4 regions of the Pseudoalteromonas sp. SR45-1 genome follow, and region 1 is predicted to be linked to each of the others. Evidence: predicted binding sites of a transcription regulator. Region 1 holds the regulator's gene; each other region holds the start of a gene.
The links. The regulator ArgR, encoded in region 1, controls arginine synthesis, uptake and breakdown. The targets are predictions, from matches to a motif close to ANTGAATANNTATTCANT.

Region 2: the regulator ArgR is predicted to act here: its motif matches at 2,229-2,246, upstream of gltB (glutamate synthase large subunit).
Region 3: the regulator ArgR is predicted to act here: its motif matches at 2,664-2,681, upstream of H5089_RS06870 (OadG family protein).
Region 4: the regulator ArgR is predicted to act here: its motif matches at 1,897-1,914, upstream of H5089_RS12775 (arginase family protein).

Annotation. Positions count from the first base shown of each region.
Region 1 covers NZ_JACJDR010000007.1:179,233-184,626, reverse strand. Annotated here, with positions in the region: gene mdh (malate dehydrogenase) at 92-1,024, opposite strand; gene argR (transcriptional regulator ArgR) at 1,250-1,717, shown strand; gene H5089_RS09410 (Dyp-type peroxidase) at 1,725-2,624, opposite strand; gene H5089_RS09405 (ABC transporter ATP-binding protein) at 2,673-3,722, opposite strand; gene H5089_RS09400 (iron ABC transporter permease) at 3,723-5,354, opposite strand; gene H5089_RS09395 (Fe(3+) ABC transporter substrate-binding protein) at 5,354-5,394, opposite strand, start outside.
Region 2 covers NZ_JACJDR010000003.1:63,167-68,560, forward strand. Annotated here, with positions in the region: gene H5089_RS04500 (ABC transporter ATP-binding protein) at 1-352, opposite strand, end outside; gene H5089_RS04505 (efflux RND transporter periplasmic adaptor subunit) at 395-1,648, opposite strand; gene gltB (glutamate synthase large subunit) at 2,348-5,394, shown strand, end outside.
Region 3 covers NZ_JACJDR010000005.1:62,707-68,100, reverse strand. Annotated here, with positions in the region: gene H5089_RS06880 (sodium ion-translocating decarboxylase subunit beta) at 1-567, opposite strand, end outside; gene oadA (sodium-extruding oxaloacetate decarboxylase subunit alpha) at 581-2,362, opposite strand; gene H5089_RS06870 (OadG family protein) at 2,374-2,619, opposite strand; gene H5089_RS06865 (DUF1328 domain-containing protein) at 3,139-3,312, shown strand; gene H5089_RS06860 (hypothetical protein) at 3,371-3,562, shown strand; gene H5089_RS06855 (YcxB family protein) at 3,696-4,163, shown strand; gene csrA (carbon storage regulator CsrA) at 4,214-4,405, opposite strand; gene H5089_RS06845 (aspartate kinase) at 4,497-5,394, opposite strand, start outside.
Region 4 covers NZ_JACJDR010000011.1:118,785-124,178, forward strand. Annotated here, with positions in the region: gene H5089_RS12770 (transporter substrate-binding domain-containing protein) at 1-615, opposite strand, end outside; gene H5089_RS12775 (arginase family protein) at 745-1,854, opposite strand; gene udp (uridine phosphorylase) at 2,309-3,064, shown strand; gene cdd (cytidine deaminase) at 3,159-4,085, opposite strand; gene ppc (phosphoenolpyruvate carboxylase) at 4,222-5,394, opposite strand, start outside.

The DNA of each region.
Region 1 (5,394 bases):
ACATCGTAATATTTGCCTTGCTAACGAGCTATTTATCCATCGTAATAACTGCTCATTTATTTAATGCAATTGGTATCGCTCAAACTGGCTATTACGCCATGAAATCAACACCTTCTTTGATGTCTTTTTTCAGAGTTTCAAGCATGTCATTTTTTGCTTTTGTTTCAAATGCGCTTAGTTCGCCGTAAGAAAGAATTTCTTCTACGCCGTTTTTACCTAAACGTACTGGATGTGCAAAGTACTCTGCATCGCCATTTTCAACAGCAACGTAAGCGTAATCTACAACTTCTTCACCTTGTAGGCCTTTAACTAAAGACATACAAAAACGAGCTGCAGCAGCACCCATAGATAGCGTAGCTGAACCACCGCCTGCTTTAGCATTTACAACTTCAGTACCCGCATTTTGGATACGTGGAGTAAGTGCAGCAACTTCTTCATCTGTGAAAGAAACACCTTCAACTTGAGAAAGTAGAGGCAGAATAGTTGTGCCTGAGTGACCACCAATTACTGGTACTTTTACAGTTGCTACGTCTACGCCTTTAAGTTCAGCAACAAATGCTTCTGAACGAATAACGTCAAGCGTAGTAATACCGAATACGCGCTTAGCGTCGTAAGTACCTGCTTTTTTGAATACTTCAGCAACAATTGGTACTGTGCCGTTTACTGGGTTAGTAATAATACCTACTAACGCTTTAGGGCAGCTGGCAACAATGCCTTCTGCTAAAGTTTTAATGATGCCAGCATTTACATTGAATAAATCAGCACGATCCATACCTGGTTTACGTGGCATACCCGCTGGGATAAGAACGATGTCAGAACCTTCAAGCGCTTTATTTAAATCGTCTGCGCCAAAGCCTGCAACTTTAACATCTGTTGGGATGTGAGAAAGGTCAACCGCAACACCTGGTACCACTGGTGCAACATCATAAAGTGATAATTCAGAGCCAGCTGGTAAGCCTGTTTTTAATAATAAAGACAACGCTTGGCCGATACCGCCTGCAGCACCTAATACAGCAACTTTCATTGGAATTCTCCGTAATTTGAGGTAGGAAACATTTGTGGCTCTTAAGATAATGAAATTAGCGACTAAAAACAAATTTATCCTGTCTATTTCAAGTATATTTTCGACCATAGTCGTAAACTTATGTGATTTAACGCATCAAACTGGCAAGTTAACTAAACAACTGCTGCATAATTATTCATTTTTGTGTAGAATTTGCGGCATAAATAACAAAAACGAATAAAGACTATGCAACCACAAGATAAACAAGAAGCACTGGTAAAAGCATTTAAATCACTATTAAAAGAAGAAAATTTTGGCTCTCAAGGCGAAATAGTTGATGCGTTGAAAGATCAAGGTTTTGACAATATAAGTCAGAGTAAAGTTTCACGCATGTTAAGTAAATTTGGCGCTGTACGCACACGCAATGCCAAACAAGAAATGGTTTACTGCTTACCTGCTGAAATGGGTGTACCTACGGCTAAAAGCCCATTACGCCAATTAGTAATCGACATTATGCACAACGAAATGATGATCATCATTCGTACCAGCCCAGGTGCTGCTCAGCTTATTGCACGTTTATTAGATTCATTAGGTAAAGCAGATGGCGTACTAGGAACTATTGCCGGCGATGACACTATTTTTATCGCTCCTGCTAAAATATCTGAAATAGATGTAACACTTGAACGTGTTCGCATTTTATTTGATACGGTTTAATAGCAAATTAAATTTGTTTTAAAAACCCTATTGAAGGTGCAAAGAAAGCAGAGCCCATATCGGCTTGAGTAAAATCAAGCCAGTGGTCGTAGCAATCCCCTTCCCCTAAACGACTATTAAGTACTTTTTCAAATGCGGTGCCCGTACAAGCGCATGTAATTGATAACATTCCCTGCTCATACACGTCGCCATAAGGCATGCTTTGATTTAATAGTAGCGGTTGTCCCTCTTCGTCTTTTAGCTCACTTCGCGAAGCATGGCTGGTTTCGATCGCTGGGGTAATTAGCGTGTTATCAAGACGCGTACGTCCCATTATTTGCTCTTGCTCACTCAATGATAAATGCTGCCACATAGTTAAATCATGTTTATAACGCTGAACATGAATATAACTCCCCTGATCTTCAAAGCTACCAGGGTTGCTGATTAAAGCCGTAGCGCGCTTTTTTCTTCCATGTGCGGTGTCGCCACCATAAATAAAACCGTTAAAATCACGACCATCTAAAAAGCGAAAATTCCGAATTTGCTCCACCAGCTCTACATCGGGGGCAAATAATTTTAAAATTTGCAGCGCAAATAAATGGTTAACATCTTCACGGTCAGAGCGAATTTGTACAAATAAATCACACGGTTGTACGCTCATTTGGTGATCGCTATGGGTTATATTGGGAAAGCTCTGTAATTCGCTTGGAATGTATTCAGGGAGGATATGCGGCCAGTATTGCGCACCAATAGCAACCATACAAGAGAGCATTGATTCTGAAAATTGATCGCTAAACTCTTCTTCTATAGCGCTTACTTGTTTTAACTTTGCGCGAAGTGATTCGTCTTGACCATCAAACACATTAAAAAATAAGTGCAAACCGTGTAAGTTTGCTTCAGCACAAATCCCTGATTGCGCTTGCGCCATTGTTATTCCTTAGTTTTACAGATAAAAACACAGCGAATAACAAATTAATTACGATTCGAAAAAATTCACCGTGTGAGGTTTTATTTTTATTATAACCTGATCATTATTTTCAAATGACTGGCCATATTGTGCAGCAACTTCAATTTCTTGTTCATCAATAACAAGCGAATAAACATACGCCGAACCAATAAAGCGACGACTTATGATTGTAGCTCGCTTGCTGAATTTGTCACTTTGGTTATCTGCCACTAATTCTATTTGATGAGGGCGCACATATATAAGCCCTGCACTTACATTATGCTTACTCTCAACATAAGATTCGACTAAACCAAATGGTGTTTTATATTCAGTTGCGGTTAACACTTCTGCGCTTAAGTATATGCCCTGACCCAGAAACTCTGCAACCTCCTTTGAACATGGAGCTGCAAAAAGCTGCTCAGGCGTGCCTTGTTGCTCAATTTTACCGCGATGCATAATGGCAAGTGTATCTGAAAACGCAAACGCCTCTTCTTTTGAGTGTGTAACAAATACAGCAGATACTTGAGTTGCCTTAATAATTCGACGTATATCGGCAATTAATTCAAAGCGTACTTGTGTGTCGATGTTTGAAAAGGGCTCATCAAGGAGTAATAAACTAGGTTTATAAGCTAATGCACGAGCGATAGCGACGCGTTGCTGTTGGCCACCCGATAACTGGTGTGGAAACCTGTCAGCACAGCCAATTAAATGTACAAGCTTAAGCATTTCATCAACGCGTTGCTGCTTTTGAGCTTTGCTCATATTACTAAGCCCAAATGCGATATTATTTGCCACCGTTAAATGCGGAAACAACGCATAGTCTTGAAACATCATGCCGATGTTACGATGCTCAGGTGAGACAAACGATTGCTCATCACTCACTAATTTACCGTCTATAAAAATAGACCCTTGCTTGGCTTCAATTAAACCTGCAATCGCTTTTAATGTGGTTGTTTTTCCGCATCCACTCGCCCCGAGTAGACAAACAATTTCATCTTTACCCACCGTTAAATCTAAATCGTGAATAACCTTTGTGCCGTTATAGTGATAGCTCACGCCTTGTAAAATTAAACTACTCATTTAACTACGCTGCTCCATAGAACGATTAATAAAATACAAAGGAATAAACCCAACAATAACAATAAATAAAGCCGATATTGAAGCAAGCTCTAATTGCTCGTCACTTACATACTGAAATACATGAGTAGCTAAGCTTTCAAAATTAAACGGTCTGAGCAATAGCGCAGCCGGCAACTCTTTCATACACTCAATAAATACCAATAAGGCAGCAGTGAGCAATCCTCTTCGCAGTAAAGGTAGATGCACTAAACGCAGCGTTTGCCCTTGGCTTTTACCCATTGATTGGCTTGCCATATCAAGTGATGGACTAATACGTAAAAAACTCGACTCAATTGCTCCGTGTGCAATGGCGTAAAACCTAACAATATAAGCAATAATAATAGTAAGAATGCTACCTGTAAGCAGTAAGCCAATATCTAAATTATACGGCTCGAGCGCTGTGTTAATGGTGTTCTCTAACAATGTAAGAGGTAACAAAACCGCAATAGCGAGTACAGTTCCTGGCAACGCATAACCTGTGCTTGCTAAACGCCCAGGAATAAGCGGATACGTTTGCTTTGCCACACGCTGATAAAAAACCACAAAAACACTCAATGTAATGGTTATAACACTTACAACCCCTGCCACTTTTAAACTTTGCCAAGCGTAACTAAAAAACTCTACATCCCATGCTTTATCAAAGTAGGTAATGGCGTAATTTATAAGTACTGCAATAGGAATTACAAAAGCGATAAGTAAAATAAAGCTACAAAATGCCGTTGCGAGCCAAGCAGACTTTCCTTTTAATACATAGAGCGATTCGCTATTTACACTTGATTGGCGCTCAAATACCGCTTGATTACGACGACTAAAACGCTCTGCCATTAATGCTAAAAATAACAGCAGTAACATCACACCCGATATTTTAGCGGCCGCTGTAAGTGAGTAATAACCAAACCACGTATCGTATACGGCGGTTGTTAATGTACTTACGGCAAAATAACTCACTGTTGCAAAGTCGGCCATGGTTTCCATACTAATAAGTGCAAGAGCCGCCACAATTGCCCCACGAGAGAGCACTAAACTAACTTTAAAAAAGCTTTGCCAAGGAGATAGCCCCATTAACTGGCTAGCTTGTACTAATTTGAATGACTGCTCGCGAAGGGCCGTTTTAAAAATTAAAAATAAATACGGGTAAAGCACCAAGGCAATCATAACGATGGCGCCGGGTAATGTACGTATATCAAAAAACCAATAGTCATTAGGCGATTGCCAGCCAAACCATTCTCTCAGCGCTATTTGCACCGGGCCCGCATAATCTAATAAATCAGTGTATACATAGGCAATAATATAGGTGGGCATAGCAAGGGGTAGCATAAGTGCCCATTCAAACTGTTTTTTACCCGGGAAACTACAGTAAGCCGTTAGCCACCCAAGTGGCAAAGCTATGGCGCAGCTAAGGACGCAAACACCTAAAACTAACAATACGGTATTGGTTATGTAATCCCAAAGCACGGTATCCCACAGGTGAGAAAACACCTCAGAGCTACCTTGTAGAGATTCAAAAAGAAGAAAAAACAACGGGGCCGATAGTATTAAGCCAGTCGACCACGCAAAGAGCTGCCATTTAGACAGCTTAAATTTATTAGTCATTAAAGATCGAACTTCACCTCATCAATTAGCTTAAGTGCTA
Region 2 (5,394 bases), on a different contig from region 1:
GCTCATTTGCTTTAATCCCTCTATAGCGAAGAGGAACTTCTATGTTTTCATATAAATTTAAATCAGGGATCAAATTAAAGCCTTGGAATATAAAGCCAATTTTTTGATTCCGTAAATCAGCACGTTGGTTATCGTTTAGGCTGCCAACATTAACGCCATCTAACAGGTACTCACCTTCGTTAAAAGGCTCGAGCATACCTGCAATATTTAAAAAGGTTGTTTTTCCTGAGCCGCTAGGACCGGTAACAGCAATAAATTCGCCTTCGTTTACTTGCAGGTTAAAGTCTCGAAGCGCATGGGTTTGTACCATTTCTGTTTGGTATACTTTACTTACATTGTTCATTTGTAACATGGTTGTTCCTAATTATTTTTAGCGTTGGTTGAGAACGTCTGTTTAATTTAATAAAATCGTATCGGCTTGCTTAAAGTCGCTGTAGCTTGAAATAATAATTTCATCGTTTTCTTTTAGTCCGCTCAAAAGCTCAACCGCATTAATGCTGGTGGCGCCTATTGTAATAGGTATACGCTTTGCAATATTGCCTTCTACCTTATAAGCAAAAGTTCCGTCTTGCTGCATAAAAGCGCCGCGTTTTACCTGCATTACACCTTCTCGGTTGTCGAGTAAAATACGTGCAGTTAAGCGTTGGTTTTGACGGATGTTGTTAGTAACACCTTTAAATCGGACGCGTGCTGTTACTTCACGATTATTAACTTCTGGTGATATGGCGGATAAATTCCCCATCACTGTTTCATTGCCTAACTTAAGCTCTACTTCCATACCGAGTCCTAATTCGTTGGCGTAACTTTCAGGTACTTGAAGTTCCGCTTCGAAATTACTTAAGTCGACGAGAGTCATAAGAGGTTGGCTTTGCGTCACTGCGGCTTTTTGTTGCACTAATAGGTTACCCACGATCCCTGTAACGGAAGCCTTAATAGATAGGTTGCTTACTTTTCTGATTAAATCATCAACAATAAGTTGTTGGCGGGTCACATCACTTTTAGCAGCTTGTAGTTCAAAGGCGAGCGTGTCTTTGGCAAGCAATACCTCTTGTTGTGCATGTTTATACGAGAGCTTAGCTCGGGATAAATCATCTACTGCTTTTTCAAGATCAATTTGGCTAATTAAGTGCTTTTGAATTGATAACTGCGCCCGGCGATTTTCGCGCTCAGCGGCGTTAAGCTCAACTTGTGCCATATCGAGTGTTTTATTTAAAGTGAGTGTTTGGCGTCTTGCTTGCAAATGCTGCCTTTGCTGCTCGCCTTGTAGTCTTTTAAGTACAGACTCCTGTTGCTTTAATTCATTAGTTAACTCAGGGCTTTGCAGCAGGGCAAGTGTGTTGCCTTGCTTTACTGTATCGCCGGCCTTTACTTTTAAATCTATAAAACCACGTTCTGGGCTGTAGATTTTAGGAGCATTAGCAGCAACAATTTTACCACTGGCGGCAATGTCTCGAATGAGCGCTTTAACATGTACTTTGGCAACCTGTACTTTTGAGCGGCTAATAGAGCTTTTAGCGCTATGACTCGTTAAAAAAATATAAGCAATTGTAGAGGCTGCAATGAAAATAACCGCAGTGATGATCGCGTATTTTTTATAGCTTATAGGTGCCTTTACTTGTACGTCTTGTGCGCTGGTATCTTTAATCATTTAATCCCCCCCTACATTGCTTTTATGTATTTTTCGCACAGCAGTAATAAAGCTGCGGTGCAAATGGCGGCAATAGGAGAGAGCAAAAATAAGCTTAGAGTAAACATGGTAATTCCAATTAGCGATTATATGTAAAGCTATACGATTAATATGCCAACTAATATCGCATTGATATTAAAGTGCTTTTTATTTTTTGTTCTTTAAAATGATGTCCGCGGACAGTTTTTATGTCCGCATCGGACACCGCTTTAAATAAAAATTCACTATTAATGTACAAAAAAGGACATGAACTTTCATAACTATACTAATGAGCAGCAATAATCGGGGATGTTAAGCCATTAAAGTAATGAAATAGCATAAAACTATCTAAATGTTAACTGAATAGCGCTTCACGTGTTGAATACTTATTCACTTTTGTCTGGCTTTACGTTTACGTAAGCTGCAGCTTTGAGCGCTTGTGTTTTTTACAATATGTTAAACTTGACACCAGTGTCATGAAAAAATAGTGGTTAAAATAACGCTAAATGTTAAAAATAATGATAAAAAGAAATCTTGCTATGAAGTGAGAAATATTCAAGAATGTGAATATGTATTCAAAGTGCTATTGACTCTATTTAAGATAGAGGCTAGTTTTGTCCGTCTGTTAGCAAATCGTCGAGCAGTTCATCCACGCTAACAGTGCAGCAAGGGGAGGGGTCTATGTTATACGACTCAAAGTTAGAAAAAGAAAATTGTGGCTTTGGCTTAATAGCCCAAGTTAATGGTCAAGCTAGTCATAGGCTTATTCGTACTGCTATTACGGGGCTTGATCGCATGCAGCACCGTGGCGGTATATCTGCCGATGGTAAAACAGGTGATGGCTGTGGTTTATTATTACAAAAACCAGATAGCTTTTTCCGTGCAATTGCCAGTGAACATAATTGGCACTTAGGCAAAAACTACGCAGTGGGTATGATATTTTTAAATTCAGACCCTGTTTTAGCACAAGCTGCAAAACAAATACTTAGCGAAGAATTAGAAAAAGAAACGCTAAATATTTTAGGTTGGCGTGTTGTACCAACCGACCCATCTATGTTGGGTCCTATTGCTGTACAGCAATTACCAGGTTTTGAACAAATTTTTGTTAGCGCGCCAGAAGGTTGGCGTTCTAAAGACTTAGAGCGTCGCTTATATGTAGCACGCCGCCGCGCTGAAAAGCGCATTGTTGATGATGAAGCTTTCTATATCGCAAGTCTATCTGGTTTGGTAACTATCTATAAAGGCTTAATGATGCCTGCGGATTTACCTAATTTTTACCTAGATTTAGCTGATATTCGTATGACGAGTGCGATTTGTGTTTTCCATCAGCGCTTTTCTACTAATACTCAGCCGCGTTGGCCTTTAGCTCAACCTTTCCGCTATTTAGCACACAATGGTGAAATTAATACTATTGAAGGTAACCGCCAGTGGGCACGCGCACGTTCTTATAAATTTGCGTCACCGCTTATTCCTGATTTACAAAGCGCAGCGCCGTTTGTAAACGAAACCGGTTCTGATTCATCAAGCCTAGATAATATGCTTGAGCTATTTTTAGCTGGCGGCATGGATTTATTCCGCGCTATGCGTATGCTCGTGCCGCCTGCATGGCAGAAAAACCGTGCAATGGACGACGATTTACGTGCATTTTACGACTTTAACTCTATGCATATGGAACCATGGGATGGCCCGGCAGGTATTGTTATGTCGGATGGTCGTTTTGCGGCGTGTAACCTTGACCGTAATGGACTTCGCCCAGCACGTTATGTAATTACACAAGATGGTTTTATTACGCTTGCATCAGAAGTGGGTATTTGGGATTACACTGCCGATGAAGTGGTTGAAAAAGGCCGTGTTGGTCCAGGTGAATTATTAGTTATTGATACTAAACTTGGCAAAATCTGGCACTCGGATGAAATCGATCAAGATTTAAAATCTCGCCATCCTTACAAGTCATGGCTTGAAGAAAACGTTAAACGTTTAGTTCCATTTGAAGAACTTACTGAGCAAGACGCTGGTAATCGCTCATTTGATGACGAAACGCTAGCTAAATATCAAAAAATGTTTGGTTATACCAACGAAGAGCTTGATAGCGTTATTCGTGTAATGGGTGAAAACGGCCAAGAAGCGACAGGCTCAATGGGTGATGACACGCCATTTGCTGTGCTTAGTGAAGGGCATCGTTCACTTTATGATTACTTCCGCCAAAAATTTGCGCAAGTAACAAATCCACCTATCGATCCACTACGTGAAAACCATGTAATGTCGCTTGCAACCTGTATTGGTAGTGAGCAAAACGTATTTAACGAAACAACGGGCCACGCTAAGCGCCTACAGTTTGATACACCAATTTTAATGTACGCAGACATGCAGCAGCTATTAAATGCTGATGAAGCGCACTACAGCTACTGTAAAATTGATATTACCTATACAGTTGAAGAGGGTTTAGAAAACGCGGTTACGCGTATTTGTGACCAAGCACAAGAAAAAGCAGCTGCGGGCTGTATCATGCTTATTTTAACTGACCGTAACTTTGATGAAATAAATTTACCAATTCCAGCAGCTATGGCTGTAGGTGCGGTACAAAAACGCTTAGTTGATAACAACTTGCGCTGTGAATCAAATATTATCATTGAAACTGGCAGCGTGCGAGATGCGCACCAGTTTGCTGTGCTATTAGGTTTTGGTGCTACGGCAATTTATCCATACCTTGCGTATGAATCGTTAGTTGCGATGAGCGACAGCAAAATTATTGATAAGTCGTATTGCGAAGTGACCCTTGCTTATCGTAAAGCCATTAATAAAGGCTTGTACAAAATTATGTCTAAAATGGGCATAAGTACGGTTGCGTCTTATCGTTGTTCAATGTTGTTTGAAGCGGTGGGATTATCTGATGCGATTATTGAAATGTGCTTTAAAGGCGTTGCAAGTCGTATACAAGGTGCATGCTTTACCGACTTTGATGACGATCAGCAAAGTTTGCACAAACTTGCTTTAAGTAAGCGTAAATTATTAAGCCACGGTGGTTTATTTAAGTACGTTCACGGTGGTGAGTATCATGCTTATAATCCAGATGTTATTCAAACCCTGCAAAAAGCGGTTCGATCAGGTGATTATAAAGACTACAGTGCGTACGCTGATTTAGTTAATAATCGTCCAATTGCGACTTTGCGCGATATGTTAGCGCTTAAACTACCTGAGCAAGGTATAAGCATCGATGAAGTAGAGTCTGCAGAAAACCTATACAAGCGTTTTGACTCAGCAGCAATGAGTATTGGTGCTTTATCACCAGAAGCGCATGAAGCGCTAGCAATTGCAATGAACCGCTTAGGTGGTTGTTCAAACTCGGGTGAAGGCGGTGAAGATAAACTGCGTTATGGTACAGAGAAAAACTCGCGTATTAAACAAGTCGCTTCAGGTCGATTTGGTGTAACGCCTCATTACTTACGCAGTGCTGACGTTATTCAAATTAAAGTAGCGCAAGGTGCAAAACCAGGCGAAGGTGGACAATTACCAGGTGAAAAAGTAACGCCGTATATTGCTAAGCTTCGTTATTCGGTACCAGGTGTTACGTTAATTTCGCCACCACCGCATCACGATATTTACTCAATTGAAGATTTAGCACAGCTAATTTTCGATTTAAAACAAGTAAACCCTAAAGCACTTATTTCTGTAAAACTTGTTTCAGAGCCAGGTGTGGGAACCATTGCAACAGGTGTTGCTAAAGCATA
Region 3 (5,394 bases), on a different contig from region 1:
TAGTGCACGCATAATTGGCGGCTGAATAATTGGCACAAGTGCCATATATGAATACGCAGCTACTGCTATTGCGCCTAGTAAATCAGGTGCCAGTTTTGATGCTAAAAATATTGCTGTTGGCCCATCGGCACCACCTATAATGGCAATAGCCGATGCGTCCTGTAGAGTAAATTCAAAACCTGGCACATAGTTAAGTAATATAGCGCCAAACAATGTAGCAAAAATACCAAACTGTGCAGCCGCACCTAATAACAACATACGTGGGTTTGCAATAAGTGCGCTAAAGTCGGTCAGCGCCCCTACTCCCATAAATATCAACAGCGGAAAAATCCCCGTATCAATACCCACATAATAAACGTAGTACAAAAGCCCACCTGGGTCTGACAAACCTGCCACTGGTACATTTGTTAAAATTGCACCAAAACCAATAGGTAGTAATAATAGTGGTTCAAAGCCTTTAGCTATCGCTAAAAACAGTAATAAACACCCTACCGCAATCATTATTAACGATGGGATTGTAAAGTTAGCAATGCCTGTCGCATTCCAGAGGTTTAAAATACCTTCCATCCTCTATTTACTCCTAAGCTAATGCAATCATAGCGTCGCCGGTAGTTACAGCATCGCCTTCACTAACTAACACTTCAGCAATTGTTCCGGTATGCGTAGCGCGTATTTCAGTTTCCATTTTCATGGCTTCCATAATAATCACTACATCGCCTTCGTTAACAACTTGCCCAGCTTTTACTTTAATCTTAAAAATATTACCGGCTAGAGGCGCGTTAAGTGTTTCACCTGATGCAACCGAAGCAGATTGAGGAATGTGCTCAGAGTCTTTTAATGTTACTTCCTTAAGTTCACCACCTTGCGCTACGACTACGTCATAAACTTTACCATCTACTTTTACGCTGTATTGCTCAGCCTTCACTTTGTTATTATTTGAAACTGATTTAGAAGGTGCTTTACTGCTTTTATCTTCAACAGAAGGTACTGGCTCAAATGCATCTGGGTTGTTGCGGTTTTTAATAAACTTCAAACCAACTTGTGGGAATAATGCATAAGTTAATACGTCATCAATTTGATCATCAGCAAGTGTTAAACCTTGCTCTTGTGCTTCTTTTAATAACTCAGCTTCAAGCGTTGCAAGCTCAGGTGCAATGTTATCAGCAGGGCGACAAGTAATAACTTCCGCTCCATCAAGCACGCGCTCTTGTAGCTCTTTATTCATTGGTGCTGGTGTTAAGCCATATTCACCTTTTAATACGCCAGCAGTTTCTTTAGTAATGGTTTTATAACGCTCACCCGTTAGCACATTAAGTACCGCTTGAGTGCCAACAATTTGCGACGTTGGTGTTACTAAAGGTAAAAAGCCAAGATCTTCACGTACACGTGGGATCTCAAGTAAAACCTCATTAAGCTTATCGGCTGCGCCTTGCTCTTTAAGTTGGTTTTCCATGTTTGTAAGCATGCCACCAGGTACTTGAGCTAATAAAATGCGCCCATCAACCCCTTTTAAGCTACCTTCAAATGCCGCATATTTTTTACGTACATCTCTAAAGTAAGCAGCAATTTCTTCTAGGTGGTTTAAATCAAGCCCAGTATCACGCTCAGTCCCTTCAACTATCGATACAATAGTTTCAGTTGCAGAATGTCCATAAGTCATACTCATTGATGAAATAGCGGTATCGAGCATATCAATACCAGCATCAATTGCTTTTTGGTAAGTAGCAGTACTTAAACCTGTTGTAGCGTGGCACTGCATAGCAATTGGAATAGATACAGTTTCTTTAAGTGCTTTAATTAGTTTTTCAGCATCGTACGGCTTTAATAAACCCGCCATATCTTTAATACAAATTGAGTGACAACCCATATCTTCAAGCTGCTTTGCAAGAGTTAGCCACATATCAAGTGTATGAACTGGGCTAACTGTGTACGAAATAGTACCTTGAGCGTGAGCGCCTACTTTTACAGCCGCTTTAATAGCTGTTTCTAGATTGCGAACATCGTTCATTGCATCAAATATACGAAATACGTCAACGCCATTTTTATGTGCACGTTCTACAAATTTTTCAACTACGTCATCAGCGTAATGGCGGTAACCTAATAAGTTTTGACCGCGTAATAGCATCTGCTGTTTAGTATTAGGCATCGCTTTTTTAAGTGCACGAATACGCTCCCAAGGATCTTCGCCTAAATAACGAATACACGAGTCAAATGTAGCACCGCCCCACGATTCAATAGACCAATAACCCGCATCGTCTAATTTGCTAGCAATCGGTAGCATATCGTCTAGGCGCATACGCGTTGCTAATAATGATTGGTGAGCATCGCGTAATACCAATTCTGTTAATTTTAATTTAGCCATGTGTTTGCCCCTTATTTATTATTTGATTTGTACTGAGCAATGGCAGCACTAATAGCAGCGATGTGCTCATTAGGCACACCTTGAGATGTAAAAGATGGTGATTTAACTGGTGTCGCCACGTCAGGTTCGCTAAAGCGCGTCACCAAATTAGACATAAGCGTTACTGCACCAATTAATATCGACAGAAATACAAACACCCCAACCATGCCAGTAAGCATTAAGTTACCAGCAGTTGTGAGTAGAGCACCTATATCCATTTTTCTCCCCTTGAAACCCATATCGAAAATAAAAAATCGATTTAATTAAATATTTATTCACTGGATAATAACAAAACTAATCGCTTTGTCTACATCTTGTAAATTGGTAAAACCAATTAAACAATAAATAACATAACACTCAATTAATTTACATGCCATAACTCAGCAATCACGCGCTCTACAATACATACAAGAAATAACGACTATAGCTAATAGTTATATGGAAGTTGTTAATTAACTATCAAGCTAAGTAAAAATAAACACTAATTCTTAATATAAAATGCAAAGCCACACACCAATTGTTAATTGGTCTTACCAAAATAAGTTTATTTAGTGAACATTTAGCAGTTATTTGCAACAGTGTGAATAACTTACATAACAAAGCGTAAAAGTTACTAACCAACTAATAACTAGAATAACAGCAAAAACCCATAACCAATTGATATTTATGCCAAATAAATTTTGGCATATAACTGGCATTAGTTATTATGAGCAAATTTGATAACCAAGGAGAAAACAATGTTACGCTGGACAATTACATTTTTAGTTATTGCTTTAATCGCTGCAGTGTTAGGTTTTGGTGGCATCGCAGGTGCCGCAGCTGGTATAGCAAAAATTATATTTTTTATCTTTTTAGTACTTTTAGTGATTTCATTAGTTTCAGGTGCACTACGTGGTAAATCACCCAGGTAGATAAAGCATTCATCTAACAAACACTAAAATTTAATTAATACTTACAAGGAATTACACTATGAACTCTACAACTTTAAAAGCAGCACTAATCGCAGTATTTGCAGGTTTTTTCATGATGGGTTGTGAAGACAACCATGCAGAAGATGCTGGCGAACGTATCGACGAAGCAGTAACTGATGTGCAAAACTCTGTTGAAGATGCATGTGAAAATGTTAAAGAAGGCGTGAACGCTGAAGAAACTAACTGTTAATTCTTCTTGTACCGCTAAAAAAACGGCTTTCGAGCCGTTTTTTTGTGCCAGTAATAAAATCACTGACTATAAAGCTGCTCATTTAGCAATTAGCTTGTTAAAATAAAAAAAACGATATTTAAAGCAAGGCAAAATGGCATTCACAACCACCTACACATTAGATAAACCCTACTTTTACGAGTGTTTTGATGAGTCACTCCCTTATAGTAAGCGTGCAAAACCTAAATACTTTTTACTTGTGTTGTTAGTTGCGCTTGGTTTATTTGGCATTTATGTTTTAGACGATCATTACTTAGGATCGTTTATGATCATGTTAGCGGTACTCGAATGCGTCGCTTTTTACTATCGCAGACCATGGTGGGTAACCAGACAAATGCTCAGCAGAGCATCAGGCTCTGAGGTAACACTTACCTTTGATGAAGAAGGTATTAAATCTTCTAATCATTACAAAAGCTATCAATTAGAATGGCAAAATATAAGCGAAGTAATAGACACCCAGCAAGGTATTATTATTAAAAATAAAAGTGGTATGCAGTACATATCAAAACAAATACTTAATCCTGAAACACTCGCTTTTATAAACAAAAAAGCCACTCAGTGAGTGGCTTTTAGTCTAGTTGAGTTAATTACTCAACTACGTATACGTGTTGATTAAGCATTGCCCGGATTAGGGTTCGACTTTTCAGCTTGTATGCGCATGTAAATCTCTTCACGATGCACTGATACGTCTTTTGGTGCATTAACACCGATTCGAACTTGATTTCCTTTAACACCTAGAACAGTAACTGTTACTTCGTCACCAATCATTAGGGTTTCACCTACTCTACGAGTTAGTATTAGCATTCTCTTGCTCCCATGTTCCAATAAAAATTATAAGATTCCGCTTAAACATACTAATGAAAATTAGACTGAAAAGTAAGTAAAAACTCGCAATCTATCCATTTTCTGTTAAAAATGCCTTGTGTAATGCACGAACAGCCAACTCTAAGTACTTTTCATCTATTAAAACTGAAATTTTAATCTCTGAAGTCGAGACTAAAACCACATTAATATTTTCCTGCGCTAATGCATCAAAAAATAAACTAGCGACACCAGAATGTGATTTCATACCCATGCCAACAGCAGAAACTTTAGCTACTGCTTGCAATCCGCTTATATTTTGAGCACCGAGCTGAGCTTGATCTTCACTCAATAATTCAAGTGCTTGCAGATAATCATTCGAGTGCACAGTAAAAGCATAGTCTATTTTTTCAAAGTTATGATTAACTTGATTAATCATATCTATTTCGATGCCATTTTCGGCAAAAAGTTTCAATATTTTTGAAAGATATTGCGTGCCCGTTGGCACACCTTGTACCTTAATTAAACATTCGTCACGATTAAACGCAATCCCCGATACAACCTTGCTTGGCATATCGTTCTCCTCAAAACTTATTAATGTACCTTCATCGGGATTAAAGCTCGAAAGCACCCTAAGTGGCACATTATGTTTTCCTGCGGCTTCTACTGAGCGAATATGCAAAACTTTCGCCCCTAAACTTGCCAGTTCTAGCATTTCTGCAAAGGTAACTTGGCTCATTCTGCGCGCGTTAGGTTCAACACGAGGATCTGTAGTATATACGCCGTCAACGTCTGTATAGATCTGGCATTCGTCAGCTTTTATAGCCGCAGCTATTTCCACAGCCGATGTATCGGTGCCGCCGCGCCCAAGCGTTGTAATGTTGCCCTCAACATCACGCCCCTGAAACCCAGCAATAATAGCAATACGATTATGCTCAAGCTCATGCTTTAAACGCGTAGCAGCAACCTCTGCAATACGAGCTTTACCAAAC
Region 4 (5,394 bases), on a different contig from region 1:
CGGAGACTGAGTTGTGTTTAAATCAAGTAATGGTTCTAGTAACTCAAGCTTAGGCTCTGTTTTAACTCGATAGTTAAATTGCTTTTTGTTGAGGATAACAAAATCAAGTATATGGTGACGAGTGCTTATGAGTTTATCTATTTTATCTAGGCTATCGATGAGTAATAAATGCTTGCTTTCACTAAAGCCCCTTTCAAGCAAATAATGATGACTAAAGTTATCACGCAGTACTGCTATTTTGTATTTTTTAGCATCATTGAGTGTGTTTAACTTTATACCTCTGGATTTTAGACCATAAATGGCAGAGTCAAAGCTTTCCAGTTCGCCTACCCAGTTAAACTTACTTTCTCTATTAGGTAATCGAACAATCGAAAATATACAGGTGTTTTTATCGCGTAGCGCTGCATTGTAGGATATGGCCCAACTATGCGCCAACATAGTGTAGTTTATACCTGTACCTTCTAGCGCTTTATGAACTTTTTCGACAGAGCGGCCAACGAGTTTGTTATCTTCATTAATATACTGAAAGTCCGGAAATACTTCCGTTACTATTGTAATTTCAGCTGCATCAACTTTAATACAGCTAATGAACAATAAAAAGATCAACAATTTCATCTAGCGAGGCCTCAACTAACTCATTATATGTATTTAATAAATATAGCTGAGGCTTTATGAACTGCTAGTTTTTAGTCATGTGATGCACACTTATACGCTGATAGTGCTAGTATTTATAGCTTCTACAGCTTACTTGTTCATTGCACTAATTAAAAAGGCTGAAATTTTAGCGCCTTCTCTAAGTGTCGTTTCTGAGCTTGATTGGCCAACTAAAGAGCTGTCGGTAAATGGCGCTATCTCCATCATATCTGCACCCGTAATAGGAAACTCATCCGCAATGGCTGATAAAATATCAAGCGCATGCTGAGGCGTTAAACCGTGATGCTCTGGCGTACCTGTGGCAGATGCAAACTCTGCATCAAGTGCATCAATATCAAAGCTTACGTATATTTCATCAACGTTATCGGCTTTTAACTGTGCAATAGCGTCGGCAGCAACCGCTGCTGCGCCGCGTTCAATGATTTCATGTGCCCAGTGCTGTTTAACACCAAAAGTATTTTCCCAATGCGCTTTAGGCTTGCCACTTGAGCGTATACCAAATTGTATTAAATGATGCGGCGCCGGTAAAAACTCTAATATATGTGTACACCACGAGCCAAAACATAAATCAATACCTAAGCGCTCCACAAGTAAATCGGTATGCGCGTCAAAGTGAATAATAGCCGTGCGCTTACCTTGCTCACGTTTTGCTTTTAAGTACGCTTTAGTAAGTGGGTAACTAATTGAGTGATCGCCACCAATACCAAATAATCCCTTATCTTTAAACGTTGCGTAAAAACTGTCGCATACATCCTCAGTGATTGATAACGGGCTTACGTAATAGTCGTTATCTTCATCACCATATAAGGCTTTTTGGCAATTAGAAATGGTTGCATCATTTAGGTATTTGTCATGAAGTAAATGTGGGATCACACGTACATCACCCAAATCAAACGAATGACACTGCGGTTGCTGATCAATTAATGCTGAGCGTACAAACAGTGGCCCCCAGTTTGCGCCGCGTAATATCCCACCGCCACAGTCTGAACTAATACCTAACATAACGGCTTTATGTGGTGAGTTTGGTAATTCGTTTAAAGACTCGCGCCACAAGTTATCAACGTTTTCAGTTTGTCCGTAAAGTTTATTACGCAGTGCGGCTTTGCGCTCTTTTGCAGTATTTACTGTGTATACGCCATCGCCCGGTGCGCACAAACAGTGCTCAACTTTGTTTTTAAATGCTTCAAATTGTGTGCTCATAATAAACTCCTTCGGTTTTTATTCTGTACGTAGCTAATTACTTTTGATTAGTTATGCAAAATCACTAAAAATGCCTAAACTTCAAATAAATGCCACTTTGCTAAATAAGTCAGTGCTTAATATAAGTAAACACGTTAGTTTTTACGTCTTCACTACAAGATTAAATCATTGAATTTATTTGATATTAATGAAAATTTGTAATCATTCATTTAATCGTAGTTACGCGCTTGAGTGATACTTATTATGTCTGCTTGAACATGTCAACAGCGCAACAAGGCTACGTATATAAGTACTTGAGTGAATATTCATAGTTGGTGAATAAATCAAATTAGCCCTTAAAATTATTAAGGCTTTATTGGAAGAGTTAAGATAAAACGGACAATCGTCCTGTACTTGATAAACGTTTCTAGCAATCATGCTAGATTGACAACAAATTATTATAAAAGGCTTAGCTATGGAAAAGGTATTTCACTTAGGACTATGTATTGACGATCTTAAAGGTGCAAAACTTGCGATTGTACCGGGCGATCCAGATCGTGCAGCACGTATTTCACAATTCCTAGACAACCCAACCTGCCTTGCTCAAACTCGCGAGTTTCATGTTTATTTAGGTCAATTAAACGGCCACTCTGTGGTTGTATGTTCTACAGGTATTGGTGGTCCATCTACGTCGATTGCAGTAGAAGAATTAGCACAACTTGGCGTGCGTAAATTTTTACGTATTGGTACAACCGGTGCAATTCAGCCACACATTAACGAAGGCGAAATTTTAATTAGCCAAGCGTCTGTACGTTTAGACGGTGCAAGCCAACATTTTGCACCACTTAGCTACCCTGCTGTATCTGACTTTTATGCAACACAAGCTATGGTACAAGCATGTAAAAACCTAAATATCGATTTTCATATTGGTATTACTGCATCAAGCGATACATTCTACCCAGGGCAAGAGCGTTACGATACGCACTCTGGTTACGTTCCTAAATCACTACAAGGTAGCTGCGAAGAGTGGAAAAAATTGGGCGTGATGAACTACGAAATGGAATCGGCAACATTATTTACTATGTGTGCAGCCCTTGGATTACAAGCAGCATGTGTAGCAGGCGTACTTGTTAATCGTACTCGCCAAGAAATACCAAATGTAGACCACGGTGAAATTGAGCGTAAATCTGTAGCAGTAGTATTAGAAGCAGCTAAAGTATTACTTGATTAATACAGGTTATAGCAGTCAGTGAGTGAGTTAATTCGATAGAATGGCTCGCTTTAATAAAGCACAGCTCCGGCTGTGCTTTATTGTATGCAAGCCACTATTTAAGTGGTGCGCTAATTACTTTAAGTGCTGGTAAATGCGTAAAACTGGCAAGTACAGCTTTTGCCACTTGCGACTGGTTTTCACGACCCGCTGTTTCGAGCAATGTTATTCCCTTCACCGTACTTTCGTTAAAGCTAAGCCCAGCTAAAAAGAACTGACTTAGTGCACTTTGTAGTGGCGATAAACTTGGACTGTAAGCTGCATTTTCGGCGTAACTTCCGTAAAAATCACCATCACTAAATGTACTTATTTTTACGGCGCTAAAGTTTTGGCTGTAAGGCACGTACGCATTAAGTGCAAAACGCGCAAGGGTTTCATCAAGGCCATCAAAGCTAAAATTACCTTGCTGTGGTTTTGGGTTAAACAAGCTAAATTCGTTACCTAAATCGGTAGGTCCAAATGAATGCGGCAGTAATTCAGCAAGTTTAAATTGCTGATCAGGAAGTAAAATATCAAACTCTTTCGCATCAGCTAGTTCGTTCATAAACTGGCGACAATACCCACAAGGCGCATCGCTAATCGCAATTTTAACTATTTTTTTAGCGCCGTTTAACCATGCGTTATTTATAGCCGATTGCTCTGCATGAACCACTAAACTCAATGCTTGATGATCAAACTCTACATTCGCACCAAAGTAAAAGTTTACCTCACCCTTTTCATCAAGCGCTTTAACAATTGCGCCTACATGAAAATCTGACACTGGCGCAACGGCATACTCAGAAGCTAAAGGTACTAAACCTTGTAGTAATACATCATCAGACACATTGAGTTGCGCGCATAACGCTTTAATATTATTAGAATTTAATATGCCACGTTGTGATTTTAATTGACTACGTAATGACGCTGTTTGCGCTACGCTTAATGTGAAGTGCGAATTTGTAAGTGCTGTATCTTGCTGTACAGTAAAAGTTGCTGAAGCCATAATATTTTTTAATTATTCAATGGCTAAGTAGTTTAAAAGGTTAGGATGTTAAATACCAGCCTATTTAACGCAAAAAAAGGGAGCACATCGCGTGCTCCCTTTTAATACCAATAGGTATACCTAACAAAATAAAGTGTTAGCCGGTATTACGCATACCTGCAGCTATACCTGTCATCGTGATCATTAACGCATTATCAATGTCACCTTCGTTTCGTTTTTCCTCTGAGCGAGCACGGCGTAAAAGCTCAACCTGTAATAGGTTAAGTGGATCGGTGTACGGATTACGTAAACTAATCGACTCCTTAATCCAAGGTTGTTCGGCGAGTAGGCTTTTTTGTGGGCTAAGTGATTGCACCAAGCTAATCGCTTCTTGAAGCTCTTTACGAAGTGTTACACCCAATGGTTTGTACATATCTTCCACCAGCGCATTATCGTAATGCTCACTCAACCAGCAATCGGCTTTACTAAATACCATTTCTAGCATTTCTAGGCGCGATCTAAAGAACGGCCACTGTAAGCTCATTTCGTTGAGTGTTTCTGCGCCGTACTTATTAAGCGCAGCTTTTAAGCCAGTTAACGCACCTAACCATGCAGGAAGCATTAAACGGTTTTGGCTCCACGCAAAAATCCATGGAATAGCACGCAGGCTTTCAACGCCACCATTAGGATTACGTTTTGCAGGACGCGAGCCAAGCGGCAACTTAGACAACTCAAGCTCAGGCGTTGCCATTCTAAAGTAAGGTACAAAGTTTTCATCGTGGCGAACTACATTACGGTAGTGTTCACACGACTCCTCACTTATTAGCTTCATTACTTCGCGCCACTGAGGTTTTGGTTCCGGCGGCGGTAATAAGTTACTTTGTAGTACTGCGCCTGCGTAAATATTTAAGCTTTGCAGTGCTACATCGGGTAAACCAAATTTAAAGCGAATCATCTCGCCTTGCTCGGTTACACGCAAACCACCTTTTAACGAACCTGGCGGTTGTGAATGCAGAGCTTGTGCAGCAGGTGCCCCACCACGCCCTACTGTGCCACCACGTCCGTGGAATAAAATAAGTTCAATACCACGCTCATCAGCAAGCTGCACTAGTTTATCCATTGCTTCGTACTGTGCCCAACCTGCTGCCATCATGCCGGCATCTTTAGCAGAATCAGAGTAACCAATCATTACATTTTGGGTGTTTTTAATGTGCCCGCGATACCAAACATTATCAAGTAATGTAGTAATTACATCACTGCCTGCGTTTAAATCGTCGAGTGTTTCAAACAATGGTGCAACTGGTAAATCAAAGCTACAGCCGCTTTCTTT